One region of the Curtobacterium sp. Csp2 genome, then DNA from elsewhere that is predicted to be linked to it. Evidence: riboswitches for the same ligand, from Rfam matches in the RefSeq annotation. Region 1 holds a riboswitch; the other holds the start of a gene.

Region 1 (4,738 bases):
AGCGCGCCGGTCGCGCCCACGTCCGCCGACCCGGCGCCCCGAACCCACGCGACTCCATCGCCACCGCGAGCGTCGTCGCCCGCCGGAGCGCGAGTACGAGCAGCGCGAACGCCATCGATGCACCCCGACGCAGCCGCCCGGTGTCGGCCAACCCCCGGGCACGCCGAGCACTGCGGAGCTGCCGCCAGTCCCCGCCGAGCAGGGTCGACATCCGCACCGCCGCCAGTGCCCCGAGCACGAACCGCGCGGGCAGCCGCAGGAGCTGCGCCAGCCCGTCCGCCAGGTCGGTCGGGTCGACCCACACGAACAGCGCGATCGCCGGCAGTCCGACGCCGAGCACCCGGAGTGCGGTCGCCAGGGCGAGCTCGAGCGACCCGTCGGTGACGTGCACGAAGCCGAGGTCGAACCACTCGCGTCCGGACGGCCGGCCGTACAGCGCGATGCTCACGGCCGTCAGCGGGACCGCTGCGGTCAGGGGTGCGGTCCGGAGCAGGAGCGTGCGCCAGGGGATGCGGAGCAGCGGCAGCAGCAGGACCTCGAGCAGGAGCGCGACGGCTGCGGACACGACGTCCAGGCTCAGGACGAGCAGCAGGCCGAGCGCGAGCACCCCGAGCAGGGACGCGACGGGCTGCACCCCGCGGATCCCGCGGGGCCGGACGGGAGGCACGGATCGCCCTCGCGCGTCCGCTGCGGTCCCCGGGACGACCGGCCGGGCATCCCCCGTCACGTCGGCGACGACACCGTCCGCCGTCCCCGGGCCGGTCGGCCGCAGACCGCCCGGGCCGGCCGGTCGCACGCCCTCCGGGCCGAGCACCACCTCGTCCGCGTCGAGCGCCCGCACCAGGTCACGGTCGTGCGTCACGGCGACGACAGCCGTCCCCGCGTCCGCGAGCGCGCCGAGCCGTTCCACGACGGCCTGCCACGTGGCGCGGTCCTGTCCGGAGGTCGGCTCGTCGAGCACGAGCACGTCGGGCTCCGCCGCGAGCACCGTGCCGATCGCGAGCCGTCGCTGCTCGCCGCCGGACCTCGGGCGCTCGGTCGAGCGGACGTCGAGGACCGGGTGGATCGGGTGCTCGACGACCTCGGCTTGGCGCACCTGGCGGATGCGAACCCCTTCACGCTGTCCGGCGGCGAGCTCCTGCCGCACGGTGGCCGCGACGAACTGGTGCTCGGGGTCCTGGAACACCGTCCCGATCCGGCCGGCGAGCTCCCGGCTGGACCAGGACGACGGCGCCGCCCCGGCCAGGCCGTGCCGCAGGGCGGGGGTGGCCTCGAGGACGCCGGCGTCGGGCGCGAGCAGCCCGGCGAGCGTCAGGCCGAGCGTCGACTTCCCGACGCCGTTCGGCCCGGTCACCGCCAGCACACGCCCGTGCCGGACCGTCAGGTCGATGCCGCTGCCGACCCGGTGCCCCCGGCCGCGCGCGGTCGCGAGTCCCCGAGCGTCGAGCAGCGCCCGAGCGTGCGCGCGGTCCTCCCCGGGGACCGCCTGCCGAGCCGAGCCCCGAGCAGGCTCCGACCCGGGCACCCACACGCCCGCCGCCGCGAGCGCCGGACCGTGCGCGGCGAGGACCTCGGTCGGCGTGCCGTCCGCGACGACCCCGCCGGCGGGAGCGAGCAGCACGAGCCGGTCGACCAGGTCGAGCCAGGTGCCGATCCGGTGCTCGACGACGAGCAGCGTCGCACCGGTCTCGTCGAGGACCGCGCGCACGGCGTCGTGCACCTGACGCACGCCGTCCGGGTCGAGGTTCGCGCACGGCTCGTCGAGCACGAGCGCGCCGGGACGCATCGCGAGCACGCCCGCGAGTGCGAGCCGCTGCCGCTGCCCGCCGGACAGCGCGGTCGTGGACCGGTCGAGCGGCAGGTCGAGGCCGACCACGTCGAGCGCCGACCGGACACGCCGCCAGGTCTCGTCCCGCGGCACGCCGGTGTTCTCGCAACCGAACGCGACGTCGTCCCCGACGCGCGACATCACGGTGTGCGCCTCGGGGTCCTGCATGACGAGGCCGACCCGCCCGCGGACCGTCCCCGGTGCGGCATCGTCGACGAGGACCGTGCCCTGGACGGCCGCGGCGGTGTCGTCCTCGGGGTCCGGCTCGTCGGGCAGCACCGCGGCGACGGCCCGCAGCAGCGTCGACTTGCCCGCGCCGGACGGTCCGACGACGGCGACCCGCTCCCCCGGGCGCACCGCGAGGTCGACCCCGCGGACCGCCCACTCGTCGCGGGCGGCGTAGCGCCACCCCCAGTCACGGAAGACGATGCCGGCCGGGCCGGTGCTCGCCGGGACCTCGGTCGCGGGCGCTGCGTCCGCACGACCGGCGGACACGGCCGTCACGCCGCGCTGCGGGTCGTGCGCTTGGCGTGCTCCCGACCGACCGCGAACTGCGACAGGACCCCGGTCGCGGCGAGCGCCCGGACGATCGCCCAGGACCCGGCACCCGCGATGACGGCACCGGAGACCACGGCGCACACGACGTAGACGGCCTTGAACCCGGCGTCGAGCCCCGGGTACCACAGGACGGTGTCGTTGATGCCGAGCGCGAGCCCGGCGGCCGCCCCCGCGAGGACGACGACCGGCAGCCGGTACACGCGGTACAGGAACAGCGCGAGGACGAGCTCGGCGCCGAGGCCCTGCACGAGGCCGGCCTCGAGCGTCAGCCACCCCCACTGCGTGCCGAGCAGCGCCTCGACCGAGGCGGCGACCATCTCGGCGTACAGGGCGGCTCCGGGCTTCCGCACGACGATCGCGACGATCGGCCCGGCGAGCAGCCAGACGCCGCCGAACAGCGACTGCGATCCCGGCAGGACGAGGGCGGCTCCCGCACTGAGCGGCTCGTAGCCGAACTCCCAGAGCTTGAAGACGACGCCGATCGCGACCGCGAGGACGCTGGCGACGACGATGTCGACCACGCGCCAGCGGAGCGACCGCCGGAGGGTGGTGGACGGGACGGTGGACTGCATGGTTGCAGGCATGGTGCTGACTCCTCCCTGCGCCGGCATGACCCGGATCAGGTTCGACGGTCGGAGCGCCGTTCGCTCCCTCTCAGCCCGGTGGTCCCGGACTCCCGTGTGTGTGGCAGCAGTCTAGACGGGTGACGACCAGATGACGGACGGGAGGATCGTGGCGGCGTCGCCACGATCCTCCCGTCCGTCATCTGGTCACTTCTTGAGTGCGCGGACCACCTTGGCGAGCGCCTTGCCGGTCACCCAGATGGTCGGGATGCTGACCGCGAGCAGCGAGATGAGGTTCGGCTCGAACTGCAGGTCCTGTCCGGGACGGCGTACGTAGGCGCCGACGGGGATCGACACGCCGCCGCCACCCCCGCCGCCGTTGTCGTCGCCGTCCCCGCCGCCGCCGAAGCCGAACCAGCCCAGCGACACCGGGATGAGGGTCTGGTCGCCGACCTCGACCGGCTCGCCGTAGTTGGTGGAGACGCCGATCGGGCGCACCTTGTCTGCGATCTGACTCACGATGTTGGCCATGCGCGCGAGGCTACTCGGCCACTCCTCCACAGCGACGCGCGGAGTCACCCTCGTCCACTGCTGGAGCTTGTCTGCGGACGCGGAGGGGCCGCGCCGATACGTTGGCGGCACCCACACCTGGAGGACCGTTTGCACACCTGGCCCGGCAGTCCGTACCCCCTCGGGGCGACCTACGACGGCAGCGGCACGAACTTCGCCCTGTTCAGCGAGGTCGCCGACCGCGTGGAACTGTGCCTCTTCGACGACGCTGGGAACGAGGAGTGCGTCGACCTGGTCGAGGTCGACGCGCACGTCTGGCACGCGTACCTGCCCAACGTGGCACCGGGGCAGGAGTACGGCTTCCGCGTGCACGCCCCGTACGACCCGGCGAGCGGACTGCGCGGCAACCCGAACAAGCTGCTCCTCGACCCCTACGCCAAGGCGACCAGTGGCGACATCGACTGGGACCAGGCGCTGTTCTCGTACACGTTCGGCGACCCGGACTCGACCGACGACCAGGACTCGGCGCCCCACATGATGAAGGGGGTCGTCATCAACCCCTTCTTCGACTGGCAGGGCGACCGGTCGCCGGGCATCCCGTACGGCGAGACCGTCATCTACGAGGCCCACGTCAAGGGCCTCACCGAGACGCACCCCGACGTCCCCGAAGAACAACGGGGCACCTACGCCGGCGTCGCGCACCCGGCGGTCATCGAGCACCTGAAGCGGCTGGGCGTCACCACCCTCGAGCTCATGCCGGTGCACCAGTTCGTGAACGACTCCACCCTGCAGGAGAAGGGGCTGTCGAACTACTGGGGCTACAACACCATCGGGTTCTTCGCGCCGCACTCGCACTACTCGTCGTCCGGCGACCGCGGGCAGCAGGTGCAGGAGTTCAAGGCGATGGTGCGCGAGCTGCACCGTGCGGGGATCGAGGTCGTGCTCGACGTCGTCTACAACCACACCGCCGAGGGCAACCACCTCGGGCCGACGCTGTCGTTCCGCGGTATCGACAACGCCGCCTACTACCGCCTGGTCGAGGACGACAAGCGGTACTACATGGACACCACGGGCACCGGCAACTCGCTCAACGTGGGTCACCCGCACTCGCTGCAGCTGATCATGGACTCGCTGCGGTACTGGGTCACCGAGATGCACGTGGACGGGTTCCGCTTCGACCTCGCGGCCGCCCTGGCGCGGGAGTTCTACGAGGTCGACCGCCTCGCAGCCTTCTTCGAACTGGTCCAACAGGACCCGATCGTGTCCCAGGTCAAGCTCA
Region 2 (4,738 bases), 700 kb from region 1:
GCTCGACGAGCTGCGCCGCGTACCCGTGGCCGCGGTGCTTCGGCACCGTGTAGGTGTGCGGGAACGACACGGCGTCGTCGGTCGCGCGGCGGTCGAGCACGCTGACGAGCTCGCCGTCGACGTACATCGCGTAGCGGTCGCGGTCGGCTTCGTCGCGGAACTCGTGGGCCATGCGGCCATCATGCACCCGGCCGGGACGGGCCGTGCACCGTGCGGGAATGCGCCGCCGCACGCGGTGTTGCAGGTCGCATGACCACCATCGGCATCATCGGAGCAGGCAACATCGGATCCCAGCTCGCACGTCTCGCGGTGCAGCACGGCCACCAGGTCGTGATCGCGAACTCGCGCGGACCGGAGACGCTGCAGGACCTCGTCGCGGAACTCGGCGACGGTGCCCGTGCGGCGACCCGAGACGAGGCGGCGGCCGCCGGGGACATCGTCGTCGTGACCACCCCGCTCGCCGCGATCGAGACCATCCCCGTCGAACCCCTCGTCGGCAAGGTCGTCATCGACACGAACAACTACTACCCGCAGCGCGACGGCCACATCGCGGCCCTCGACGACGAGACCACCACGACCGCCGAGCTCCTGCAGGACCACCTGCCCGGCGCCCGCGTCGTGAAGGCCTTCAACCACATCGCCGCGACGGCCCTCACCGACGAGGCGCAGCCCGCCGGCACCCCGGACCGCCGCGCCCTGGTCGTCGCCGGTGACGACGAGGACGCCAAGGCCGTCGTGTCGGAGCTCATCGACTCGTTCGGCTTCGACGTCGTCGACGCCGGGCCGCTCGCCGAGGGCTGGCGCATCCAGCGGGACACCCCCGGGTACGTCACGCGGTACACGGCCGACGAGCTGCGCGGCAAGCTCGCCGAGGCCAAGCGCTACCGCGACATGTGACCCCCGCCCGGCGCAGCCCCGCGTCCCCGGAACTGGGGCTGCGCCGAGGTCCATGCGGACGGATAGAACTGACGATGGATCAGTACGGACGAGGGAGCACCAGTGGCGTCGCACCGCATGCCGGACCGGGACCGGCCGCGCCGACCGGTCCCTGCCTGGGTCACCGCGCCGCCGCACGCTGCGGTCACGACCGTGGTCGCGGATGCCGGCCTGGAGGCACGCCCCACCCCCGCCGTCGTCCGTCCGGTCCGCCCCGTGGCCGGGTCCGGCGGCGTCCCACGTCGCGACGAGCGCGGCAGCGGACGCACCAGGGTCGGCCGCCGCGCAGATGCCCGACACCACCGCGACACCGGCGGCGCCGGCGGCGCGGAGCGGTGCGACGTCGTCCAGCCCGACCCCGCCGATCGCCACGCACGGCAGGTCCGTGGCCGCGGCGATCCGCGCGAACCCGTCGTGCCCGAGCGCCGGCGGGTGGTCCGGCTTCGTCGTCGTCGGGTGCACGACACCGACCCCGAGCAGGTCCACCGTCCCGCGGGGGAGCCGCTCGACGGCCGCCAGGTGCTCCGGCGTGTTCGCGGTCAGCCCGACGTGGGCGTCCGCGCCGAGCAGGGCGCGCGCCGCCGTCACCGGGACGTCCGACTGGCCGAGGTGCACCCCGGCGACGGCGTGCCCGGCGTGCCGCGCCGCCAGGGCCACGTCGAGTCGGTCGTCCACCACGACCGTCGCACGGTCGCCCACCGCGTCCGCGACCGCCGCGGTCAGGGCGAGCAGGTCCCGGGCCGACGCCGTCTTGTCGCGGACCTGCACGATCCGCACGCCGCCGTGCACCGCCGCACGGACGACCGCGAGCACGCCGAGGCCGTGCCGGTCGCGCAGCACGGGGTCGGTCACCAGGTAGACACCCACGTCCGCGGTCACGCGCCGACCCCCTGCGGGGCGGTCGTGCCCGGTTCGACGGTGATCCGGGCGGCGCGGACGACGTCCTCCGGGGTGAGGGACGCCAGCCGGTCGAGGAACAGCGGCTGGAACGTCCCCGGTCCACCGGCGTCCGTCGCCGCGAGTTCGGCGGCGATCGTGTGCACCGCGGTCGCCGCGACCGCCGCGGCCCCGGGGTCGTCCGGGGCCACCGCCGTGAAGGCCGCGACGACCGCACCGAGCGCGCACCCGCCGCCCGTGATCCGCGTCAGGAGCTCCGTCCCGTTCGCCACCCGCACCACGCCGGTGCCGGGCGCGACCACGAGGTCGACCGCACCGGACACGGCCAGCGCGCCCACGATCCTCCCGTCCGATGCCCCGACGGCCGCCGCACGCGCGTCGTCGGGGCCGACCGTGCTGTCCACTCCGCGCCCACCGGCGCTCGCGCCGAGCACGGCGAGGACCTCGGAGGCGTTGCCTCGCAGGACCGTCGGGCGCAGAGCCAGGAGCTCGCGCGCCAGCGCGGTGCGCACCGGGAGCGAGCCGACGGCGACCGGGTCGAGGACCCACGGGGTGCCCGCCCCGACGGCGGCGGTCGCGGCCTCGACGGACGCGGCACGCGGCTCGGCGTGCGGGGTGCCGGTGTTCACCAGCAGGGCGTCGGCGACCCGGGCGAACGGACCGGCCTCGGTCGTGACGTCGACCATCGCGGCCGAGGCACCGAGGGCCAGCAGGACGTTCGCCGTGACGTTCTGCACGACGGTGTTCGTGATGCACTGCACGAGCGGCGAGCGGGCCCGGACGGCCTCCAGCAGGTCGGCGGTGCGGTGGGCCCAGGCAGGGGAGGGCGCAGCGTTCTCCATGGACGATCCCTTCGCGAGTACGAGCTCGAGCAGGTTCGACGGGTGTGATCTCAGCCGCCCGGTGACGGCACCCCGTGTCTCGGGGCACACGGTACACGAGCCGTCCGCAGTCATCGAGGGGGCCCGTGTGCCAGGGTTGACGGGTGCCAGATCCGACGCCTCCCGGACCCCCGCCCGGTCCGCGCGACCCCGGCGACGCGTGGGCGGTCGGACCCGACGGGACGAAGGCGTGGGGCCGCTTCGGCGCCGCCGGCCTGCTCGTCGACGACGGTCACGGCCGCGTGCTCCTGCAGCACCGCGTCGAGTGGAGCCACCACGGCGGCACCTGGGGCATCCCCGGCGGCGCCCGGCACCAGGGCGAGGACGCCGTCACCGGCGCGCTCCGCGAGTCCGCGGAAGAGGCCGGGGTGCCCGAGGACGGCGTCGACCTGCGCCACACGGCCGTCCTCGACCTCGGCTTCTGGACCTACACGACCGTGGTGGGCCGCGCCTCCCGGCCGTTCGACCCGGTGATCGCGGACCGCGAGAGCCTCGCGCTGTCCTGGATCCCGCTCGACCAGGTCGTCGACCTGCCGCTGCACCCGGGCTTCGGCGCCTCGTGGCCGGCGCTCCGCGACGCCATCACGACCACCCCGCACGTCGTCGTCGACGCCGCGAACGTCGTCGGCAGCGTGCCCGACGGCTGGTGGAAGGACCGCGCCGGTGCGGCGTCGCGACTGCTGGCGTCCGTGTCGACGCTCGCCGCGGCCGGGCTGCCCGCCGACGCCCTCGGGCTCGGGTTCGACCGGTGGTGGCCACGCTGGACCGTGGTGCTCGAGGGCGCCGCGCGCGGTGCGGACGACGTCGGTGCGGACGTGGCCGTGGTGCGCGCCGAGGGGTCCGGCGACGACGCCGTGGTCGCGGCGACGGCGGCCGCGGTCGATGCCGGCGACGCGCCCGTCGTGGTCGTCACGGCGGACCGCGAGCTGCGTGAACGCGTCGGGGCGCTCGGGGCCGAGGTCCGCGGTCCCGGCTGGTTCCGCGAGCAGGGCTGAGCGACCGCCGGGCTCCGGTTCCGGTGTCGCCGGGCTCCGGTTCCGGGGTCGCCCTGCGACGCGCATCGTGACCGAACCGTGACGGAGGGGGCTCCGTGCCGATACGCTGGCGCCCACGTCGACGGGGACGTGCCGACAGGAGGTCACGATGGAGCGTGTCACGAGAGCCGACGACCGCGTCCACCGCCCAGCCGGGCCCTGGACGCCGACGGTGCACCAGCTGCTCACGCACCTGCACGAGCAGGGCTTCGTCGCGGCGCCCGAGCCCATCGCCCTCGGCGACGCGCTCGAGACGGTCACCTTCGTGCCCGGCGTCGCGGGCAACTACCCGTGGAGCGCCGAGATCGCGGGCGAGGCGGCCCTCGTCACCTCCGCGCGCCTGCTCCGGCAGTACCACGACGCCGCGGCCACGTACCCGCGCAGCGCGACCGACGTGTGGTCGCAGGCCGAACGCCTGCCGGTCGAGACGATCGTGCACGGCGACTTCGCGCCGTACAACTGCGTCTACGACGGCATCGCGGCGGTCGGGCTCATCGACTTCGACACCGCGCACCCCGGTCCGCGGGTGTGGGACGTCGCGAGCGCGGTGTACCGGTTCGCACCGTTCACCACCGGGCAGGTCGAGGGCAGCACGGCGCCGACCCTGGACGAGCGACTCGAGCGGGCCGCGGAGTTCTGCCGCGCCTACGAGCTCGACGACCGGTCCCGCGGGGTGCTCGTCGAGACGATGACCGCCTCGCTCGTCGCCCTGGTGACGACGATGGAGACCGAGGCCGCCGCCGGCAACCCGAAGTTCATCAGCGACCTGGAGCACGGGCACGCCGAGCTCTACCGGGCCGACGTGGCGTACATCGAGGCGAACGCGGACGCGATCCACCAGGCGGTCACCGCGCTCTGACGGACGGACCGCGCCCAGGCAGCGTGCAGCCCGCACGCGGCGGTCTCCGACGGATCGTCCGGTAGCGTCGGGAGGCCATGACCGACAGCCCGGCCGACGCCACCCCGTACGAGGTGCTCGGCGTCCTCCCC

Evidence for each region. A riboswitch is a leader RNA that binds a small molecule or an ion and turns the genes downstream of it on or off. The one in region 1 is predicted to bind thiamine pyrophosphate.
Region 2: linked by a shared signal. The riboswitch ahead of thiM (hydroxyethylthiazole kinase) and the one ahead of HUN59_RS13665 (ECF transporter S component) in region 1 are both predicted to bind thiamine pyrophosphate.

Annotation. Positions count from the first base shown of each region.
Region 1 covers NZ_CP054593.1:2,816,372-2,821,109, forward strand. The annotation lists gene HUN59_RS13660 (ATP-binding cassette domain-containing protein) at 1-1,786, opposite strand, end outside; partial or broken gene HUN59_RS20150 (energy-coupling factor ABC transporter ATP-binding protein) at 1,760-2,191, opposite strand; gene HUN59_RS13665 (ECF transporter S component) at 2,329-2,970, opposite strand; TPP riboswitch at 2,965-3,076, opposite strand; gene HUN59_RS13670 (hypothetical protein) at 3,157-3,480, opposite strand; gene glgX (glycogen debranching protein GlgX) at 3,610-4,738, shown strand, end outside.
Region 2 covers NZ_CP054593.1:2,119,909-2,124,646, forward strand. The annotation lists gene HUN59_RS10335 (GNAT family N-acetyltransferase) at 1-172, opposite strand, end outside; gene HUN59_RS10340 (NADPH-dependent F420 reductase) at 250-897, shown strand; partial or broken gene thiE (thiamine phosphate synthase) at 1,204-1,815, opposite strand; gene thiM (hydroxyethylthiazole kinase) at 1,812-2,675, opposite strand; TPP riboswitch at 2,664-2,760, opposite strand; gene HUN59_RS10355 (NUDIX domain-containing protein) at 2,819-3,709, shown strand; gene HUN59_RS10360 (phosphotransferase) at 3,858-4,607, shown strand; gene HUN59_RS10365 (DnaJ domain-containing protein) at 4,685-4,738, shown strand, end outside.